DNA from 2 places in the Companilactobacillus muriivasis genome. Region 2 is predicted to be linked to the other one. Evidence: riboswitches for the same ligand, from Rfam matches in the RefSeq annotation. Region 2 holds a riboswitch; the other holds the start of a gene.
The links. Region 2 has a riboswitch for lysine ahead of lysA (diaminopimelate decarboxylase). Riboswitches for the same ligand answer to the same signal wherever they lie in the genome.

Region 1: linked by a shared signal. The riboswitch ahead of AAA923_RS11070 (amino acid permease) and the one ahead of lysA (diaminopimelate decarboxylase) in region 2 are both predicted to bind lysine.

Annotation. Positions count from the first base shown of each region.
Region 1 is NZ_BTTQ01000011.1:9,416-19,991, reverse strand. It holds gene AAA923_RS11090 (SDR family oxidoreductase) at 1-608, opposite strand, end outside; tRNA gene AAA923_RS11085 (tRNA-Thr) at 893-965, opposite strand; tRNA gene AAA923_RS11080 (tRNA-Asn) at 1,052-1,124, opposite strand; gene serS (serine--tRNA ligase) at 1,189-2,478, opposite strand; gene AAA923_RS11070 (amino acid permease) at 2,954-4,402, opposite strand; lysine riboswitch at 4,608-4,779, opposite strand; gene AAA923_RS11065 (helix-turn-helix domain-containing protein) at 4,866-5,912, shown strand; gene AAA923_RS11060 (hypothetical protein) at 6,030-6,380, shown strand; gene AAA923_RS11055 (hypothetical protein) at 6,517-6,786, shown strand; gene AAA923_RS11050 (TetR/AcrR family transcriptional regulator) at 6,908-7,555, shown strand; gene AAA923_RS11045 (BspA family leucine-rich repeat surface protein) at 7,629-10,085, opposite strand; gene AAA923_RS11040 (BspA family leucine-rich repeat surface protein) at 10,212-10,576, opposite strand, start outside.
Region 2 is NZ_BTTQ01000001.1:1,736-12,311, forward strand. It holds gene dapF (diaminopimelate epimerase) at 1-603, opposite strand, end outside; gene AAA923_RS00040 (aspartate kinase) at 620-1,978, opposite strand; lysine riboswitch at 2,124-2,305, shown strand; gene lysA (diaminopimelate decarboxylase) at 2,382-3,665, shown strand; gene dapD (2,3,4,5-tetrahydropyridine-2,6-dicarboxylate N-acetyltransferase) at 3,681-4,385, shown strand; gene AAA923_RS00055 (N-acetyldiaminopimelate deacetylase) at 4,388-5,545, shown strand; gene dapA (4-hydroxy-tetrahydrodipicolinate synthase) at 5,545-6,414, shown strand; gene dapB (4-hydroxy-tetrahydrodipicolinate reductase) at 6,426-7,199, shown strand; gene AAA923_RS00070 (aminotransferase class I/II-fold pyridoxal phosphate-dependent enzyme) at 7,838-9,022, shown strand; gene AAA923_RS00075 (aspartate-semialdehyde dehydrogenase) at 9,047-10,114, shown strand.

The sequences.
Region 1 (10,576 bases), on a different contig from region 2:
TTCAAAGTTTTCTTGTCAGTCGTAGTAGATAACAATTCAGTCTTAATAGCTGCCGGATAAATTGTTGCTGTACGGATATGACTGTTTTCTTGAGCAGATTCCATTCTCAAAACTTCCATTAAATCACGGACAGCCCACTTAGTAGCACCATAAACTGCACCACCTGGATAGGCTTTGAGACCAGCAACTGACGATGTTGTTATAACATGACCAGATTTTTGTGCTTTGAATGTTGGCAAAACTGCTGCGATTCCATTGAGGACACCTTTGATATTAACGTCAACCATGCTATTCCACTCATCGGTCTTCAATTCAGATAATGGTGAGTTAGGCATCAATCCAGCATTCAAAAAGATAACATCCAGCTTACCAAAAGTATCCTTAGCAAATTGAACAATTTTTTTATTAGCTTCTGCATCAGTCACATCGATTGTTTGATAAACGGCAGTTCCACCGTCTGATTCAATTTCTTTAACCAATTGTTGAAGCTTGTCCTCACGACGAGCACCTAAAACTAATTTTGCACCTTTACTTGCCAATAGTTTAGCTGTTGCGGCTCCAATACCAGATGAAGCACCTGTAATTAAAACAACTTTATCTTTAATCATATTTAAAACATCCCTTCGAAATTCGATAACCAAATACTAAACCTTTGAGTCGACTTCAAGGCAAGAGATATTTTTAAATAATTTTTTTATTCACGGATACCTTGTTGGGCATGGATTACGAGAATTATTTTGCACGGTTATTATTCCAACATCAAAATACGTGTGCCGTGCAAAATTTGTGCAAAGTAACTTCAAATTTCTCTATTTTTCTTCAAAACAAAAAGAGCTAAAAGCCTCTGTATCAGCTTTTAGCTCTTCTTTGATTTTCTTTAAACCACTCAATATGCCGTGTGCAGGAGTCGAACCTGTGACCGCCGGTTTACGATACCGATGCTCTACCAACTGAGCTAACACGGCTTAATAAAAAAATTACACCTAATTCCTATGAACTAGAAACTAGATGTAATTTATTTGACACCTAGGTAAATCCTAAGTATTTTCAACTCCGGTTGTCAGACTCGAACTGACGACAACCTGATTAACAGTCAGGTGCTCTACCAACTGAGCTAAACCGGAATAATTTAACAGCTCTTTAACAGAACTATTAAATTTTATCAATTTATAGACTTGAGGTCAATAACTATTTGGCATTTTCTTTAGTAATTTTTGTTACGCCACCCATGTATGGAACCAATACATCAGGAATAGTTACAGAACCGTCTTCGTTTTGATAATTTTCAAGGATTGCGGCAACAGTACGACCAGCAGCAAGACCTGAACCATTCAATGTGTGAGCCAACTTAGTCTTACCATTTTCGTCACGATATCTAATGTGAGCACGACGAGCTTGGAAATCAAGACAGTTAGAACAACTTGAAACTTCACGATACTTGTCTTGGGCAGGCATCCAAACTTCAAGGTCATAAGTCTTAGCTGAACTGAAACTGGCATCCCCACTTGAAAGCACGATAACGTGATATGGAAGTCCCAATTGTTTCAAAATGTTTTCTGCATTAGCAGTTAATTTTTCTAGTTCATTGTATGATTCTTCAGGTTTTGAAACTTTAACCATTTCAACCTTATTAAATTGGTGCATTCTGATCAAACCACGAGTATCACGACCAGCTGAACCTGCTTCAGAACGGAAGCATGGTGTCAAAGCTGTAACATACTTAGGCAAATCTTTTTCATCCAAAATCTTGTCAGCAAAGTAGTTTGTCAAAGGAACTTCGGCTGTAGGAATCAATGTCAAAGGATTTTCGTCAACTGTAACGGTATAAACATCTTCAGTAAACTTAGGGAATTGACTTGTACCAAACATGGCGTTGTTGTTAACCAAGTATGGAGGGATTACTTCTGTGTAACCTTCCTTTTGGTGTTGATCCAACATGAAGTTATAAACAGCACGTTCTAGACGAGCACCCATTCCGATATAGTAAACGAAACGTGAACCAGCAACTTTAGTAGCTTGTTCAAAGTCCAAGATACCTAGTTCTTCACCGATATCCCAGTGATGACGAGGCTTGAAACCTTCTGTAGGAATAGCGCCGACTTTTCTGATTTCAACATTTGTGCTGTCGTCAGGGCCAACAGGAACTGAATCATCAGGAATGTTAGGTAGACGAACTAAGATATAGTTCATTTTGCCTTCTGCTTCTTCAAGTTCAGCATCGATTTTCTTGATATCAGCACCGACTTGTTTCATAGCAGCAATTTCGTCACTAGCGTCTTCTTTATTACGTTTCTTAGTAGCGATACCTTGAGAAACATCGTTACGCTTCTTCTTTAAAGTTTCAGTTTGAACAAGTAAATCACGACGTTTTTCATCGTATGAAAGTAATTCATCGATTTCGTCAGCTGTTACGCCACGTGATGATAGTTTGTTCTTGATAAAATCAGGATCTTTTCTGATTAGTTTGATGTCTAACATGTGTTTTTTCTCTCCCTTGTTGTTTTTTGTTAATGCGTTACTTATGATTCTATAAGCTTGCCTGAATTATATAGGCAGTGGCTCTAAAACGAGCTACGACAGGGCAACTCCTTCCGCTTTTCATAGTTATGTGCATCGCCCGCAAAGTTCGGCGTGCAATCCACATAACTACGAAAATGCTCAGGAGCTAACCGCCCTGTCTTCGCTCTCTGAAATAAAAAAATAGCCGAATCATCCCCAATAAAGGGACGAATCGACCATTCGCGGTACCACCCAGTTTCAGCGTATATCAAATACACTGCACTTTCAGATTTTATCGGATCAAACCGAACGGCATTACCCGTCACCAGAATGCTGGAATAAAAACCATAACGATTTACACCAACCATCGTCTCTCTGAAAGGTTTTGTGAGTAGGCACTCTCTTAGCTTTTATATTCTTTGTTTATCATAATTTAATTTCTAATAAATTTCAACTAGTAGTGGCCACCATTTTTGGTTGCTTTGACATCTATATCTTCTAGCTTGATGAACTTGGTCTTATATCTAATCTTATAATAGATCCAGCAAACGAAGAGAATAATCAAACCACTATAACTGATCAAAAGTCGACCAACGTTGAAGTTAACCATTGAACGGACGTCTTGACCAAGGATAATAATAATACCTAAAACGATTGCCAATAAAGGTCCGAATGGGAACCATTTTGCTTTATACTTCAAATCGTCCAAATCATAGCCCTTATATACGTAGGCTTTTCTGAAACGATAATGTGAGAAAGCAATTCCCAACCATGCAATAAAACCTGTTAATCCGGAAGCTGCAACTAGCAATTCATAGAATGAATCACCGTACAAACTTGTGAACAGGGCAATACCACCGACTAAAGCTGTCAATAATAGTGAAAATACTGGAACACCACGGCCATTAGTTCTTTGGAAAGCCTTTGGTGCCATGCCATTTTTACTCATTGACCAAAGCATACGACTAGCAGCGTACAATCCTGAGTTTGCGGCTGAAATAACTGAAGTTAAGATAACCGCGTTCATGATACCAGCAGCTAGTGGAATACCAACTTTTTTGAAGACGATAGTAAATGGACTGATAGCAATATCGCCAGCGCCTGAACCTAGCAAGTTAGGACTTGTATAAGGAATCAAAGCACCAATAACGGCGATTGACAAAATATAGAATAATAAAATTCTCCAGAAAACCTGTTTGATAGCCTTAGGAATACTTTTTTCAGGAGTAGCTGATTCACCGGCTGTAATACCAATTAGCTCAGTCCCCTGAAACGAGAACCCGGCAACAACGAAGACGCTTAGGATTGCCGGCACGCCCCCAACAAATGGAGCATGTTTATAAGTATAGTTTGAAAGTCCAACGGAACCATGTCCGCCTAAAATACCCATAATAGTTAAAACACCACAGATCAAAAAGATAATTACGGCGGTAACTTTAATTGATGACAACCAATATTCTGTTTCACCAAATGAACCAACCGAAATGAAATTGATAATCAAGAGTACAATCATGAACGTCAAACTGACTTTCCACGACGACAAACCTGGGAACCAATACTTAACAACTAAAGAAATAGTGGAGAGATCAACCGCCAAAGTAATCGCCCAGTTGAACCAGTAATTCCAACCTAGTGCAAAACCGAAGGCAGGATCAATAAATTTTGTAGCATATGTTGCAAAAGACCCAGAAACTGGCATATAAGTTGCCATTTCTCCCAAACTAGTCATCAGGAAGTAAACCATAATACCGATAGCCACATACGCTATCAAGGCACCCCCCGGACCAGCTGTTGAAATTGAAGAACCACTTGCAACGAACAAGCCGGTACCGATTGAGCCACCTAGCGCAATCATCGACAAGTGACGAGTCTTCAACGACCTATTCACATCATTATTTTCCATCTTTCATTCCCCTTTTTGGACATAAAAAAAATCCTTATTATCAGAGGAACTACCGACAATAAGGATTATAATTATCCCATTAATCAATAGCTCAACGCGTTGAGAGGGCGTAGAACAACGGGAACTTCCGAGGATTTACCTAGCTTAGCGAATTGCGCACGATTTTGTGCGTGATTTGCTAAGCGTAGTAAACCACAGGAAGTTGTTGTTCGAAGCCCGTTTTGAAACACGACAGTCTACTGCCTATTAAGCAATAGCCCAATCAAATTACCAAGTAGGGATAATTGATTTCGGCAAACTTTCCTTTCATATTTTTTCAAAGTACCCTATCCGCACTCCAAAATATTAATAATAAAGATTGCACCTCTATCTGATTACAAAACATTATAAATAAATGTTAAGATAGTAGCAAGTAGTGTTTCGTATATTATTAAATTAATTTAACGTTACCGGGGGAAGACAAATGTTGGAGCAAATTTTCTTAGTTAAGCAAGATGTCGAGAAATACCGCATGCTTACCGTTATAAAATCATTACCTCCTCGTGAAGTAAACTTAAGCAACATTAGTAGTAGACTAGAATTTACATACCAGAAAACTTACAATATTTTCCAAGCACTGCTGGAAGACTTAGCTGATGTCACTCCCGATATTGACCCCGCCGATACTAAAATCGAGTCAATTGACTTCACTAAGATTTCAATCGATACCTACCGACTATATCTGGTTAAGAATTCGATTGTTTTCCAAGCTTTCAACTATGGTTTAACCAGTGCCAATCCTTCGTTTGAGAGTTTTAGTAATGAACACTTTACTAGTAAATCGACCCTCAACCGTCGGATGTCACAATTCCGTGCTTTCTTAAAAAACTTTGGTCTCAAAATCTCCAACTCGACACTTGAGATCAAAGGAAATGAAAAGAATATTCGTTGGATGGCATACTATGTCTATTGGTACACATACCATGGTCAAGAATGGCCATTCAGCCTAATTCAAGAGAGTTCAATCGACCAAATTATTGGACATACTGGGATCACCTTCAACAATCCTATCGTGCATTTCCAACTTAAATATTATTTGGCCATTTCGAGAATTCGTTTAATCAAACGTAATTACATCGAAGACTTGCCATATTATAGTGATGTCTTTGGTGACCAAAATCTTGGCGAAGATATTTTGACGCATGAAGATTATCCAATCGTTCCCGTCAAAGCTTTGGATAATGAAAATAAGTTGGTCAATCTATTCAGGAAGACCGCCTTTCAACCAAGTGATACCGCCTTTGAGCAACCAATCAACGCCAACGCCAGAATTAACCCTAAATTCTATGCGCTCGTTTATCACTTTATAGATTTCTTGAAGGAACACTATCACGACGATATGACAGTCTACCATGATCAACGGACTCTGAAACATATCATGACCTACGTAACACGTGACGTTGTCTTCTATTACATCATGGCACCATATTCATTGATGCATTTGGATACCATGTATATGAGCGATTCCTAGCAGACATATACTGATCTTTACAAAGATATTTATACTTTCTTCTCCAATATCGATCAAAATGAATTTCCGGGAATTTATAATGCGGCCGAGCTGATTTCGAGAAATCTGTTCCAAGTCTTGCCAAGCTATATTTCCACCATTCGTGCGGAAGATATTATCAAAGTTAAAGTCTTAATCGATCCGGGCAATCAGGCTGCCGAAGTTGTCTTGAGAAATATCAGAACCCTCGCCTTCGTGGAAATTGTTCCTAATGAAGAATTCGAGGACGTTGATGTTTTGATTACATCGTTGGATGTCTTGCCATTGGATATTGAAAAGAAGAAGTATCCTGAAGATTTGAAAGTCATTTCATGGGATATTTCATCAGTTCGTCCCGATTATATCTGGTTATTGATTCAATTAAATCAGATTTATGTCCGCAAATTGAAGAACAAAATTGAAAGTAGTAAAAAGAAAAAAGTCTTATAAAAGCTTGATATAAAAGACATTTGAAATCCTTTTTGATTTTAAATGTCTTTTTTTGTTGCATTTTAAAACTAGAGAACTATAATCGTATTTGTAGATTGATAGTGAGTACTCACTATCACACAAAGGAGAGGATATTATGTTTACAACAATATTTTGGATTTTAGCAATTTGGTTTATCGTCAATGTTATTTGGATGTGGTTTAAGACCGACGACCAAAACTTCCAGAAAGCTTTTGCTTGGATCAATGTAGTTGCAGTCATCGTGGGATTTTGGGTTTACTTCGGCGTTGCCAAAGTTAGTGGCATCGACACATGGTTCAATATCTTGAACTACGTCAACATCGTTCTTGCCATCGTACAATTTTACTTTGGCTACAGAAACAACAGTTCTATGAAACATGCATAAAGAAATTTTTTAGTTTTACCTCTTGAGTTCCATTTAGGATAGAATGGAACTGAGCCGTCTCCGGTTACGAGAATATTCTCATTCCCGGAGACAAAAAATAATTAATATAAGAGGCAAACATATGGATAACCAATTTGATCTTTATCTCGAAGCAGAAAAAACTGAAAAACTGACACCGAAGCAAAAATTGATTTTCCAATCGGCCATTGATCTCTTCTCGATTCGTGGCTATGCCAATACCTCGACCAAAGAAATTTCTGAACATGCAGGCGTTTCTGAAGGCAGCATTTTTCGTAAGTTTAAGAATAAAGAAGAATTACTGATGGCCATTTTGACACCATTGACTCAAAAAATTCTACCCCAGGATTTGAATCAGTTTTCTCAAACAGCTTATCAAAATGGTAATCTCAATTTGAAATATTTCTTGAACTCAATGATTAATGATCGCATCGGCCTCTTTAAGTACAACCATAAGATAATGAAGATTTTTTTAAATGAGTTTATCTACGATCAGGAAATCCATGACCGTTTGATTGAGAGCATTCCTAAAAAATCATTTAAACAGTTCAATGAGGTGTTGGATGAACTGAAGAGCAAACATTTGCTGATTGATTGGGACAATCTTGAAATCTTCAGATTCATCGCCTCAAATATTTTAGGATACTTGATTCAACATTATATTATCGTTGACCCTAATAAGTGGGACGAAACTTTAGAAATCAGCCACGTTACTGATTTTATCGTTAGGGGTTTGACTCCTAATAAATAGTTTATCTAAAATAGCATCACCTCTGTACATAAGAAAAGCGTTGGAATCTTTTATAAAAGACTCCAGCGCTTTTTTAATATTCTTGAACTTTATCAGCACTAACAAATTCATTGGTTGCGACACGATAATATTTATCATTATTGATGTAAATATATCTATCTGTATACCAGCCGCTATTTGCTTGCAATGCACGATCAGTTACCGGCTTACCACTTGCTGTAACCAAACTAGCAATCGAATCAGCATTTACCAAAACATTAGCTGCGTGACCGTGATAAATATAAACATCATCGGCTTTAGCCCATTGATTTGTCGCTACACGATAGTATTTATCACCATTTAAAGTCATTGTTTCGTCGGTGAACCAATCACTGCTTGGAGCCAACTTTCTATCTGTTAATTCCGTACCAGAATCATCATACAATTTGACTTCTGGAGAATCATTATAGGTGCCTAAAGTTCCATTGATACTCTCTGGTTCATTGTTTTCAGGCTTAACTTCATTTGAACTGGAACTGGAGTGAGAACCAGAACTGAAATTATTATTTTCTTCAGGTTCGTATAATATATGAAAAATATATTTTGTTCCGGAATAAGTATCACCGCTTGCCTCAAACACTTTAATATAATAATCAATAAGCATTCTAACGTCGGATTCAATTTTGCTTACCGTAACGCCATTATATTCAGCAGGATCGTTCAAAATAAAGCTACCCATTCCTACTGTTGCACCTTCTTCTGGTGGATATGGAATTAGTTCAAAATAACTTATTTCACTAAGTGGTACACCATCAGAATAAGTAATCATTTTTCTATTATCTGGCAAATCGCTAAGTTCCTCTGAGTAATCTATTCCCGTATAATCCGTTTTTCCAAGTGGAATATAAAATGTATGAGACTTGTTTTCCGTACCAGCTGTATTTGTTTCAATCACCTGGATAATAGCCTGTTTTTTAGGTATTGGAACTACACCTTCGTCATCCTTAGTCAATAAAACCCTGCCATCATAACCCGCATAATAATCATCCAATGAAATATTACTTGGTACTTTTGATGCATCAAAATGTGTTTGAAAATAAGTGTATGGTGGCTGAGTATATTCTTCGCCAGTGTAGAAAACTTTTGAATGATCATCTTCGGCAACAAATTCTTCTTTAAATTTCATGGGCAATTCATAATCCCATTTCCAAGTCACTTTACTACGATTACCTGATAATCCATTATACATATTCTGCAATCTTTGGGAGATTTTTATATCATTCACCTTAACTTTTGCATCATCAGATTTCACAGCAATCCATGCAACAGCAATCGGAGCAGAGCCCGTAAATAAGCTCTCATCTATAGGAATCTCCAAGGCAGAATTTAGCAAACAATTTTGTGGTGATAAAGTTAACTCTTGTAAATTCTTATCACCATAAAATAAGTCATCAACACCGTTATTTTTAATTCCTGACATATCAATATTTGATATATCCAATGATGTTAGTATGTCATCTCTAGCAAACATATATTTAAAAACAAGTTTGGATTTATCAGAAACGCTTGTTGAATTAATATTTTTAGGTAATATCAAACTCTCCAGATTTACTGCACCATAAAACATTTCTTCAAAGTTACTTCCCCTAATCCAATTCCAATTAGAAATATCCAAGCTCTTCAAACTATCATCGATAAGGAACATGTCTGAAAAATTTTCGACATTGGATACATCCCAATTATTTAAATCCTGTTCTCCAAAATTACCAGATTTTCTAAATAAGTAACTCATATCAACTGTGTTTGATGTATCCAGCTTATCCAATCCTGTAAATTGCTTAACATTACTAAAGTCAGCAAATAACCCTGAGATGCTTTTTCCAGTAACAACCTTTTTTGTGATTGAAATTTTTGTAATTTTATCCTTATCGATGCCAGCTGTATTCCATGGATTCTTGTTATTTTTAAATTCCGGATCAAACTCTTGTACATACGAAGTATCCTTATTTAAAGTTCCACCATTAATTGTCAAAGTAGTTCCGTCTTTGCTTAAACTACAGTCAATACCCCAGTCACCAGTGTCAATTGGCTCACTATCATCAGTAACATCATCATTTTCTTGTGGTGTTACGGGTTGGGTTGTAGTACCTTCTGGCTGAGTTGCAGGATTCTCTTGTTCATCTGGCTTTGCAGATGGCTCCCGTGTTTCAATAGCAGATGTCATGTCATCTTTATCTGGAGTCTCCTTTTCTTGTGGTACATCAGCATTCTGACCACTAGCATCTTCTTTAGTTTGTTCAGGCTGAGTAGTTGGATCAGCATTCACATCTTTGTCATCATTCTGTGGCTGTTCAACTGATTCCGAAGTAGCTTGGCTAACTGGTGTCAAATCAATTGTATCAGCTTGAACAGTAGTTAATTGAGACACGCCAAATAAAGCTAGTCCACTTGCCAAACTCAAAGTCGACTTTACTATCCAATTCTTACCACTTTTATACATTTTTTTCTTTAATATAGCGTTTGAATATCTTTTTAATTGCTGAAATCTCAATTCCCACACCTCCTGTTTATACACATTGTACACTCTTACATGATTATGTATATACAGAATTTGTGAAGTAATTAATTTATTTTAAGTTAAAAACGTCAATAATCATTTTCGATTATTGACGTTTATTTAATATTCTTGAACTTTATCGACACTAACAAATTCGTTGGTAGCGACACGATAATATTTTTCACCGTTGATATAAGTGTATCTATCAGTATACCAGCCACTGCCTCCTTGCAATGCACGATCAGTTACATCCTTACCTTGCGATGTAACTAATCTAGCAATTGAACCCTTATTCACAAGAACATTAGCCGTGCTTGGATAGTAAATATAGATATCGTCAGCTTTGGCCCACAAGTCAGTTGCCACACGATAATATTTAACACCCTTTAGCGTCATCAGGTTGTCAGTGTACCAATCGCTACTAGGTGCTAATTTGCGGTCTTTGACAATATCGCCATTGTCATCGTAAAGTTGAACATCTGGAT
Region 2 (10,576 bases):
GAAACTGACATTAACACCTTCAGGGAAGTATTCGTTCTTGCCATTAAGTTTCTGACCTAGGTCGCCTAATTCTAATTGACTGACTTCAGGTACAAAGCTGATTAGATGAGGATTAGGTACCGCTATAGCGGTAAAACTTTGGTCTGGTAGAAATTCAGGTACCATCATATCGATCATTTCATCATTTTGCTTATAAGAGAAAGGTAGATCGGTTTTTTGAAAAGAGATTGGTGAGATTTCAACACTGAATGCTGGAACGCCGTTATAAAGATCTGGAGCCTTTTCTACATCAAGGTCTGATTCCATTGTTTCAATTTTAAAATTATCTAGCTGATATTTCTCAGATAGGTAACGACTGACTGTTCTCAAGCCATTGCCACACATCTTAGCTTCACTACCATCGGCATTGATAACACGCATCTTGCCAAGGCAGTTTTCACTTGTATCAATGACTAGTAATCCGTCAGCTCCACCGAGAACATTGTCACAGAAGTTAATTGCGACAGCTTTTAATTCATCATCATTCAAAGGTGTTTCGAGTAGAGTTTGATCTAAGATAAAAAACTTATTTTCTGAACCATGTACTTTGAGTAATTTTACCAAATTGTTCACCTCATTATTAATCGAAGAATGTCTTATAAATTTGTTTAACTGCATCGTCAGCATCCGACTCTTGAATTCCAATCATGATGGAAATGCGTGATGCACCTTGGTTGATCATGTGAATAGCAATATTATTGTTAGTCAATGAATCAATGATTTGACCGAGTGTATTGACGTTATGAGCGATACCTTCACCAACTACCATAATAATTGCATAATCGTCGATCCATTCCAAATAATCAGGCTGGAGGACTTCTTTAACATCGTGGCAAAGGTGTTTAATAGTTGTTTTATCAAGCTTAGTTCGGTCAAAAATAACGGTTAGGTCATCAATTCCGGAAGGCATGTGTTCATAAGAAATATTATATTTATAAAAGATTTTCAGTAGTTTTAGGGTAAAGCCGACTTCTTTATTCAACAAGTAGCGATGAATGTACAAGGCCGAGAATCGTTTAGAACAAGCAATTCCTGTAATTTGATTAGAAGGATTGAAAAGAAATTGTTCTGGAACGATTAGAGTTCCCTCGGCACTAGGATTGTTAGTATTTTTGACGTTAACAGGAACTTGGCCTTTAATAGCGGGAATAATAGCTTCATCTTGAAAGACTGAGAAACCAGCATATGAAAGTTCGCGCATTTCACGATATGACATCTTCTTGATTGCTTGTGGATGCTTGACTACGTGATTGTTGGCGACGTAAATAGCATCGACGTCAGTAAAGTTCTCGTATAAGTCAGCATGCAATCCGCGACTCAATAGTGCACCAGTGATATCGGAACCACCACGAGAAAAGGTATAAATATTACCATCTTGGCTGTAACCAAAGAATCCTGGGAAAACGGCTTTGGTATCATCAGGTAATTCGAGTTTATCCAAATTAAGATAAGTTTCTGGTGAAATATCAGCGTCGTTTGGTTGACCATGAACGATAATACCAGCATCTTTTGGATCAACAAAAATTGATTTGATACCTTTAGCATTTAGGACTTCATTTAGAAGAATAGCATTGAGAAATTCTCCATGAGCTTTAAAAGCTGCCATTAGATATTCATCATCAACGAACTTAGTAGTAGCAAGATTAACTAATTTTTCTTTTAGAAGTTTGATAACTGAATCATCAAGTTTAAAATAGTCGCTTATTTCACGGTATCTTGAGATAATCTCTTTGACAATATTAGTATGATCCACATTTTCTATAACTGCGGTAGCGTACTCAATTAATAAATCAGTAACTTTGGTATCACCAGAAAAACGTTTTCCAGGAGCGGAAGTAACAATAACTTTCCTTTCAAAATCATCATTTACGATATTGATGACCTTCTCAAACTGTTCTCCGGTGGCGAGGGAACTACCCCCAAACTTGACGACCTTCATACAATACACCTCTAAAATTAAATTGTTTTTAATGATGAGTGTATCATTTTTCGTTGTTATGACAAGAAAAAATTACTTTTTATTTATAAAAATGAGAAATTTACTAATATTACTTGACGAATTATGAGCACTGTTATAATCTTATACCAACAAAAGAGGTCGCAATTGACATTAGTAAATGAGGGAGCTTCTGTAAAAGCTGTGAACTTATTGAAAGGGAAGATTGCCGAAGCACTAAATTTTACAGAATTTAGCAAGCTGGGGCGTATTAATAAGAGAATACGAACTGTCGTGGCTATTGGTAGGTCACGTTGAGCTTATGACAAAATTGATGCAGATTATTGATGGGTCTCTTTGTTATTAAGCAAAGAGGCTTTTTTATTTGGTAAAAGGAGAAAATATTATGATTACAGATGATTTAACGAGCAAGAATGGACATTTAATGATAGGCGGAGTCGACAGTGTTGATTTAGCCAAGAAATATGGCACTCCACTATATGTATTCGATGTTTCCCAGATCCGTAGCCAAATAAGAAAATTCAAATCAGCTTTTGAAGATGCTGGTTTGAAGTATCAAGTCAGTTATGCCAGTAAGGCATTTGCAGTCAAAGCAATTTATCAAGTTATGAAACAAGAAGATGTTCATATCGATGTTGTTTCTGGTGGCGAGTTACATACCGCATTGGCAGCCGGTTTTCCTAGTGAAAAAATCAGTTTTCACGGTAACAACAAGTCATTTGACGAATTAGTCATGGCCGTTCAAAATCATGTCGGTGTAATTATGTTAGATAATTTCCACGAAATTGAAATGTTATCACGTATTTTAAAAACAGACGACGAAAAAATTAACGTTATGTTGCGATTGACCCCTGGAATTTCAGCTCACACTCACAAGTATGATCAAACCGGTCAAACTGATAGCAAATTTGGATTCGATGTTGAATCTGGACAAGCTAAAGAGGCCATGAAACAGGTTTTGGATGATCCTAATATGAATCTTTTAGGAATTCATGCTCATATCGGTTCACAAATCTTTGGAACACAAGGTTTTGTCATGTTAGCTCAAAAGATGATTGCCATTTCCAAGGATTTTCAAAAGGAATTCAATTATTGGCCTGAAGTAATCAATCTTGGTGGTGGTTTTGGAATTAGTTATAACGAAGATGATGATCCAATTACTGCTAATGAATTTATCAAACAAATTGCCGATGAGTTGAAACAGAATTGCGACAATGTTCCGGAAATTTGGATAGAACCTGGTCGTTCAATTGTTGGACCTGCTGGTTATACGCTTTATGAAATCGGTTCTCGTAAGGATATTCCTAATTTGACACCTTATGTTTCCGTTGATGGTGGTATGGGCGACAACATTCGTCCAGCATTGTATCAAGCTAAATATGAAGCAGTCGTTGCTAACAAGATGGGTGAACCAATTGTTGAAACAGCTCACATTGCTGGTAAGTATTGCGAATCAGGCGACATCATGATTGACCAACAACCACTTCCAAAAACAGCACCTGGCGATATCTTAGCTGTACTTGATACTGGTGCTTATGGATATTCGATGGCAATGAATTATAACCGCAATCCTAGACCGGCAGTTGTCTTTGTTGAAAATGGTCAGGACAAATTGGTTGTTAAACGTGAAACTTATCAAGATTTAACTAGTTTAGACTTGGATTATTAATTGGAGGAAATTTTAATGACAAAAATGGATGCACAAGAAATTATCAATTATATAGGAAACTCAAAGAAATCTACGCCCGTAAAAGTTTACTTACAAGGGGATGTTTCCCACATTGAATTTCCTTCTGAAATCAAAGTTTTCAAGAGTAACGACTTAGCAATTATTATCGGTGACTTCAAAGTGATCGAACCAATTTTGAAAGCTAATTCATTAACTGATTATTATGTTGAAGCAAATGGTCAAAATACTGGCGTACCAATGTTAGATACTAAGCACATCAATGCTCGAATCGAACCAGGTGCCATTATTCGTGACCGTGTTGAAATTGGTGATAACGCCGTTATAATGATGGGTGCTGTAATCAATATTGGTGCTGAAATTGGTGCTAAGACAATGATTGATATGGGTGCCGTACTTGGTGGTCGTGCTATCGTTGGTGAAAATTCACATATCGGTGCTAATGCCGTTTTGGCCGGAGTAGTTGAACCTGCTTCAGCTCAACCAGTTCGGATCGGAAATAACGTAATCGTGGGTGCCAACGCCGTTGTCCTTGAAGGTGTTCAAGTTGGCGATGATGCTGTTGTCGGTGCCGGAGCTATTGTTACTAAAGATGTGGCTGCCGGAACTGTTGTTGCCGGAGTTCCTGCTAAAATTCTTAAAGTTAAAGATCAGAAAACGACTGATAAAACTCAAATTGAGAGTACTTTAAGGAAGTTGTAATTATGACATTATCAAGTGAACAATTGATTCAGATCAGACGACATTTACATTCCATTCCGGAATTAGCAATGCACGAGGTTAAGACACATGCTTATGTGTTGCAAGTGATTCAATCATTTTCTCAGACTAATTTGGAAATTAAAGAGCTACCAGAATTACCAACTGCTCTGTTGGTGTTAGTCAAGGGTTCGAACCCACAAAGAAATATCGGTTATCGTTGCGACATGGATGCATTACCTGTGACAGAAATACATGAATCAAGTTATAAATCAACTAATCCTGGGGTGATGCATGCCTGTGGTCACGATTTGCATACGACTGTGGCGTTGGGAATTTTGAATTATTTTAGTGAACATCAACCTAAAGACAATTTAGTATTCTTCTTTCAACCAGCCGAGGAAAGTGAAAGTGGCGGCAAGGTTGCCTATGATTTAGGAGCTTTCAGTGGTGATTTTCATGTTGATGAATTTTATGGCTTGCACGATAATCCACTTTTGAAAACTGGTGTGATTGGTTGTCGCATGGGTACATTATTTGCTGGTACGACCGAGGTTAATATCACGATTCATGGTAAGAGCGGTCATGCGGCGTATCCACATTTAGCTAATGATGCGATTGTGATTGCAGCTAATTTTATTAATCAAGTTCAGACAGTGATTTCACGTAGTATTGATCCAATTAAATGTGGTGTGATCACGTTTGGCAAGATGGATGCTGGTGTGATTAGAAATGTCATTGCTGGCGAAGCTCGGATTGAGGGAACTATTCGTGGGTTGACACAAGAAATGATTGAATTTATTCGTCAACGCATTTCAGAGCTTGCTGAAGGGTTGGAAAAATCATTCAATTGTCAGATTGACGTTGATTATAATCAGGGCGGTTATTACCCCGTGGAAAACAATCCTAAATTGACTAAAAGATTTATTAACTATATGAAAGAAAATAAAAATGTTAGTTTTGAAGAAACTGAACCAAAGATGACTGGTGAAGATTTTGGTTACTTAATCAATAAGATTCCCGGAACGATGTTTTGGCTAGGCGTCGAAAGTAAAGGTGCTCTCCATTCAGCAGATTTTCTACCGAATGAAGCAGCAATTCAAAAAGGTATTGAGGCGATGGTTGGTTTCTTAGGCTATCGGATGAATTTGGAGGAAGAGTAATGGATGACGAAATTGATTTAATGACAGCAATCATTACACCATTTGATGATAATGATCAGATTGATTATGCAGCGTTGGAGAAGTTGACTGAACACTTGTTGGCAACTGGTTCAAAAGGATTTGTAATCGGTGGAACAACTGGTGAAACACCAACTTTAACTGAAACTGAGAAGTTGGATCTGTATCAAAATTTCGTCAAAATCGTTAACGGACGAGCTCCAATTATTGCCGGTGCCGGTAGTAACAATACTGCGGGAACAATTGATTTTATCCACAAGTTGGCAAAAATCGATGGGATTGATATGGCTTTAGTCGTAGTGCCTTATTACAACAAACCAAATCAACGCGGGATGATTGCTCACTTTGAAACTGTTGCCGAAAATTCACCATTGCCAATTATGATTTATAACATTCCTGGTCGGACAGGAGTTTTGATGGAAAAGGAAACTGTTGTCCAACTATCGAAGAATCGCAATATTTATGGCGTTAAGCAATGTAACACGATGGAAGATTTGGAATACATCGTTGAACATACTGCTGATGATTTCGCTGTCTTTAGTGGTGAGGATTCTCAAGCTCTATTTGCTAAAGTTATCGGTGCTAATGGTGTTATCTCAGTCGCATCACATATTTATGGCGATGAAATGACTGAAATGTTCAAGTCGTTGGATGAAGGTAATTATCAAATTGCTGGTAAAATTCAACGTCAATTGACACCAAAGATGGCCGCATTGTTTATGTATCCATCACCATCACCAGTCAAAGCAGCTTTGAATCGAGCAGGTTATCAAGTTGGTAGTTGCCGTTTGCCAATCTTGCCATTAAATAAAGCAGAACAAGATAAATTATTTAAAATCTTAGATGTTTAGGGAGTTTTTTGATGATAAAAGTTATAATTTCAGGTTTCAGTGGTTCAATGGGCCAAAAAGCTATCAAAATGGTCGCTGATTCAGATGACATGGAGTTGGTTGCTGGATTTAATCCAATCGTGACTGATTTGAATCCAAAAACTTACGGTTTAGCTGAAAATGTGAAAATTTTTAATAAACTAACTGATATCGATGTTGAAGCAGATATTTGGATCGACTTTTCAATTCCGAGTGCCGTTTTCGACAATACAAAATTTGCGATTGAACATGGAATTCGCCCGGTCATTGGGACAAGTGGGATGAGTGAAGAGCAGACAGCTGAATTGAAAAAATTAGCAGATGCTAAACATCTTGGTGGAATCATTGCTTCTAATTTTGGTTTGTCAGCAGTTTTGATGATGAAGTTTGCTCAAGTAGCGGCCAAGTATTTTGAAGAATCTGAAATCGTTGAAAAACACCACGAAGACAAGCTAGATGCACCATCAGGAACAGCTTTAAACACAGCTAGATTGATTTATGAGGCACGTGGACACAATCAACCAAAACACAGCGATGATGACCCTATGGGCACAAGAGGCGGCGATTATCATGGCACAAAAATCCATGCATTGCGTCTACCAGGCTTTGTAGCTGATGAAGAAGTTATCTTTGGCGGAGTAGGTGAAACACTAACTATTTCTCAGAGTACAACCGATCGTCAGAGCTTTATGACTGGCGTTAAGTTAGCTGTTCATGAAGTTATGAAACAAGATGAATTGGTAATTGGTTTGGAACAAATTATCTAACGTGTAGTGGTAGTTTGCCGTTTCCAAAGCTGAGAGTATTCATTTGCTGCGCGGCACGGTTCGAGCCTCGGTTGAAGCCTTACCAAAAACCGGTAAGTCTCCAACACGTCCGGTGGTGTAATTGCTAAAGCAATAACGCCACTTTCGCGGCCAATGAATACTCTCAGCTCTTCCAACTAATTTATTTTTTCTATTGATGAATAATCGAGTGAATCGTTACATTGGCTGTGAATTTAAAGTAATGTCGGATAATGAGTCAGAAGAGATGTCATAGGAAATTATTGCTATATATCAGACGTAGTTAGCTGCAATAGTGGGTAATACTAGAGCAACCAAAATGAGAATAGCCGGATGATACCAGAAAATTGTACCAGCAGTGAAGGTGGCGTTATGGCTTTAGCCATTACACCACGGACGACTTTGGAGACTTGCCGAACTATGGCAAGGCTTCAAATCGAGGTCTGAGACCGAACTCTGGCTCGGACTGGTCCTCACAGCAGGTATCGATTTTCTGGTCTCATCCGGCGGTAGTGAACCCAAACATTAAGAAAAATATTAAAAAGATTACAAAAAATCTAATAATTTAGTCAGATTTGTTATATTATTAAACTACATTAATTTTTAAGGAGTGTTGAAGGATGCCAGAATTAGATTCGTCAGTAAAAAATGTAGTAAATGAAACGATTGCCCCAATGGGTAGATCAATGATCAGAGAGTTTGCGGAGAAATTTGCAAAAATCCCTGGGTTAGTAAAATTAACGCTTGGTGAACCAAACTTTAACGTTCCTGAACACGTTAAGGATGCTGCCATTGAAAGTATCAAAGAAAATGAATCTCACTACTCAGACCAAAAAGGTTTCTTGAGTTTGAGAGAAGCCATTTCTGGATACTTGGACAAGCAATTTGATCTTAAATATGATCCGGAAACAGAAATCATTGTAACAATTGGTGCTACAGAGGCAATCTTTGATTCACTTGCTGCTATCATCAATCCTGGTGACAAGGTAATCATTCCTACACCAACATTTGCTTTGTACATTCCAATCGTTAAGATTCTTGGCGGTGTACCTGTACAAGTTGATACAACCGATGATGGTTTCTGTATGACTGGTAAGCATTTGGAAGAAGTTATCCAAGCAGAAGGTCCTGATAAAGTTAAAGCTATGATGCTTAACTTCCCAGGTAACCCAACTGGATTCGTTTACTCAAAGGAACAATTACAAGAAATCGTTGATGTCGTTAAAGATAAGAATATGTTTGTTATTTCTGATGAAATCTACGCTGAATTAACTTATGGTCACAAGCACTTGTCACTAGCTAAGTTGATGCCTGGTAAGACTATTTTAATTAATGGTTTATCAAAATCACACGCTATGACGGGTTACCGTATCGGTTATATTGCCGGTCCTAAAGACTTTGTTGAAGAAGCTAACAAGATGCACGCCTTTACCGTTACAGCTCCTTCAAACCCAGCTCAATTTGCTGCCGAAGAAGCCTTGAAGAATGGGATTGATGATCCAATTGCTATGCGTAAAATTTATCAAGAACGTCGTGATTACTTAGTTGGTGAATTGAATGACATGGGTTACGAAACAATCTTGCCAGAAGGTGCATTCTACACATTCTCTAAGATTCCTGCTAAGTACAACTTGGATTCAATTGAATTCGCTAATAAATTAGCTGAAGAAGGACTTGTTGGTGTTACACCAGGAGTTGCTTTTGGTAAAGGTGGCGAAGGTCACTTCAGAATTTCATATGCTGCTTCAATGGAAGATATTCAAGAAGCTATGAAACGTTTGAGAAAGTTTACTGATAATTTATAAATAATAGTTAAGGGATGGATTTTTATGAGTGGATATACAGTAGCAATTTTAGGTGCCACAGGTGCCGTTGGAACACGTTTAATTCAACAATTGGAACAGTCAACTATTCCAGTAAGTAAAATCAAGTTGTTGGCTTCATATCGTTCTGCAGGTAAGAAACTACAATTTAAAGGTCAAGAAGTAACTGTTGAAGAAGCTAAACCAGAATCATTTGAAGGTGTCGATCTTGTATTGGCATCAGCTGGTGGGGCTGTTTCTAAGAAACTCTTGCCTGAAGCGGTTAAACGTGGTGCGGTCTGTGTCGACAATACCAGTGCTTTTAGAATGGAAGAAGATGTGCCATTGGTTGTCCCCGAAGTTAATGAAGCTGCATTGTATAACCACCATGGGATCATCGCAAATCCTAACTGTTCAACAATTCAAATGATGGTTGCATTGGAACCAATTAGAAAAGCTTTTGGTTTGAAGCAGATTATTGTTTCAACTTATCAAGCTGCTAGTGGTGCCGGTCAGAGTGCTTTGAACGAATTATACGCAGAAGCACAGGACTATTTGGATGGTAAAGACATGAAAGCCGATATTTTTCCAACGAAGGGCGATAAGGAGCACTATCCTTTAGCTTTCAACCTCTTACCACAAATTGATGTTTTGGAAGATAATCTTTATTCTCATGAAGAGTGGAAAATGATTCATGAAACAAAGAAGATTATGTTAGGTGATATGAATTCACCTGAAATCAAAGTCACAGCTACTTGTGTCAGAGTTCCTGTTCCAATTAGTCACGGTGAGTCAGTTTATATTGAAGTTGCCGATAAGTCAGCTACAACTGAAAAGATTCAACAACTTATCAGAGAAGCACCAGGTGCAGTATTGCAGGATGATCCAGAACATCAAGTTTATCCACAACCAATCAATGCGGTTGGCAGTCGTGATACATTTGTTGGACGGATCCGTCCCGATTTAGAGAACGAAGGAGCCTTCAATATGTGGGTTGTTTCCGATAATCTATTAAAAGGTGCCGCTTGGAATACCGTTCAGATTGCTGAAAGATTAGTTGCTGACGATTTGGTTTCAGTACCAGCTGCTGAATAATGATCCGTCTCCAGAGCTGAGAGTATTTACCTGCTATGCGGACCGATTCGAGCCGAAGTGCGGTCTAGAATCTCGGTTCGGAGACTTTTCATAAATCGGAAAGTCTCCGAACACGCCCGGTGGTGTAAGAGCTAAAGCTCTAACGCCACACCCACAGCGGGTAAATATTCTCAGCTCTTCCGACTAAGTTAAAATTTTGAATGTATAAAAATACTCATTCTTTAATTGAATGGGTATTTTTGTATTTTAAGTTAATATTCATAAATATAATTTTCAGTTGGAATATTGTATTAAATGAAGAAATTAGTCGGAGGTCGTCAGTAATATAGTCCAGCAATGGAAGTGGCGTTATGGCTTTGGCCATTACACCACAGGACGACTTTGGAGACTTGCTGGGTTTGGCAAGGCTTCAAATCGAGGGTCGAGACCGTACTCTGGCTCGAGCCGGTCCCATAGCAGGAC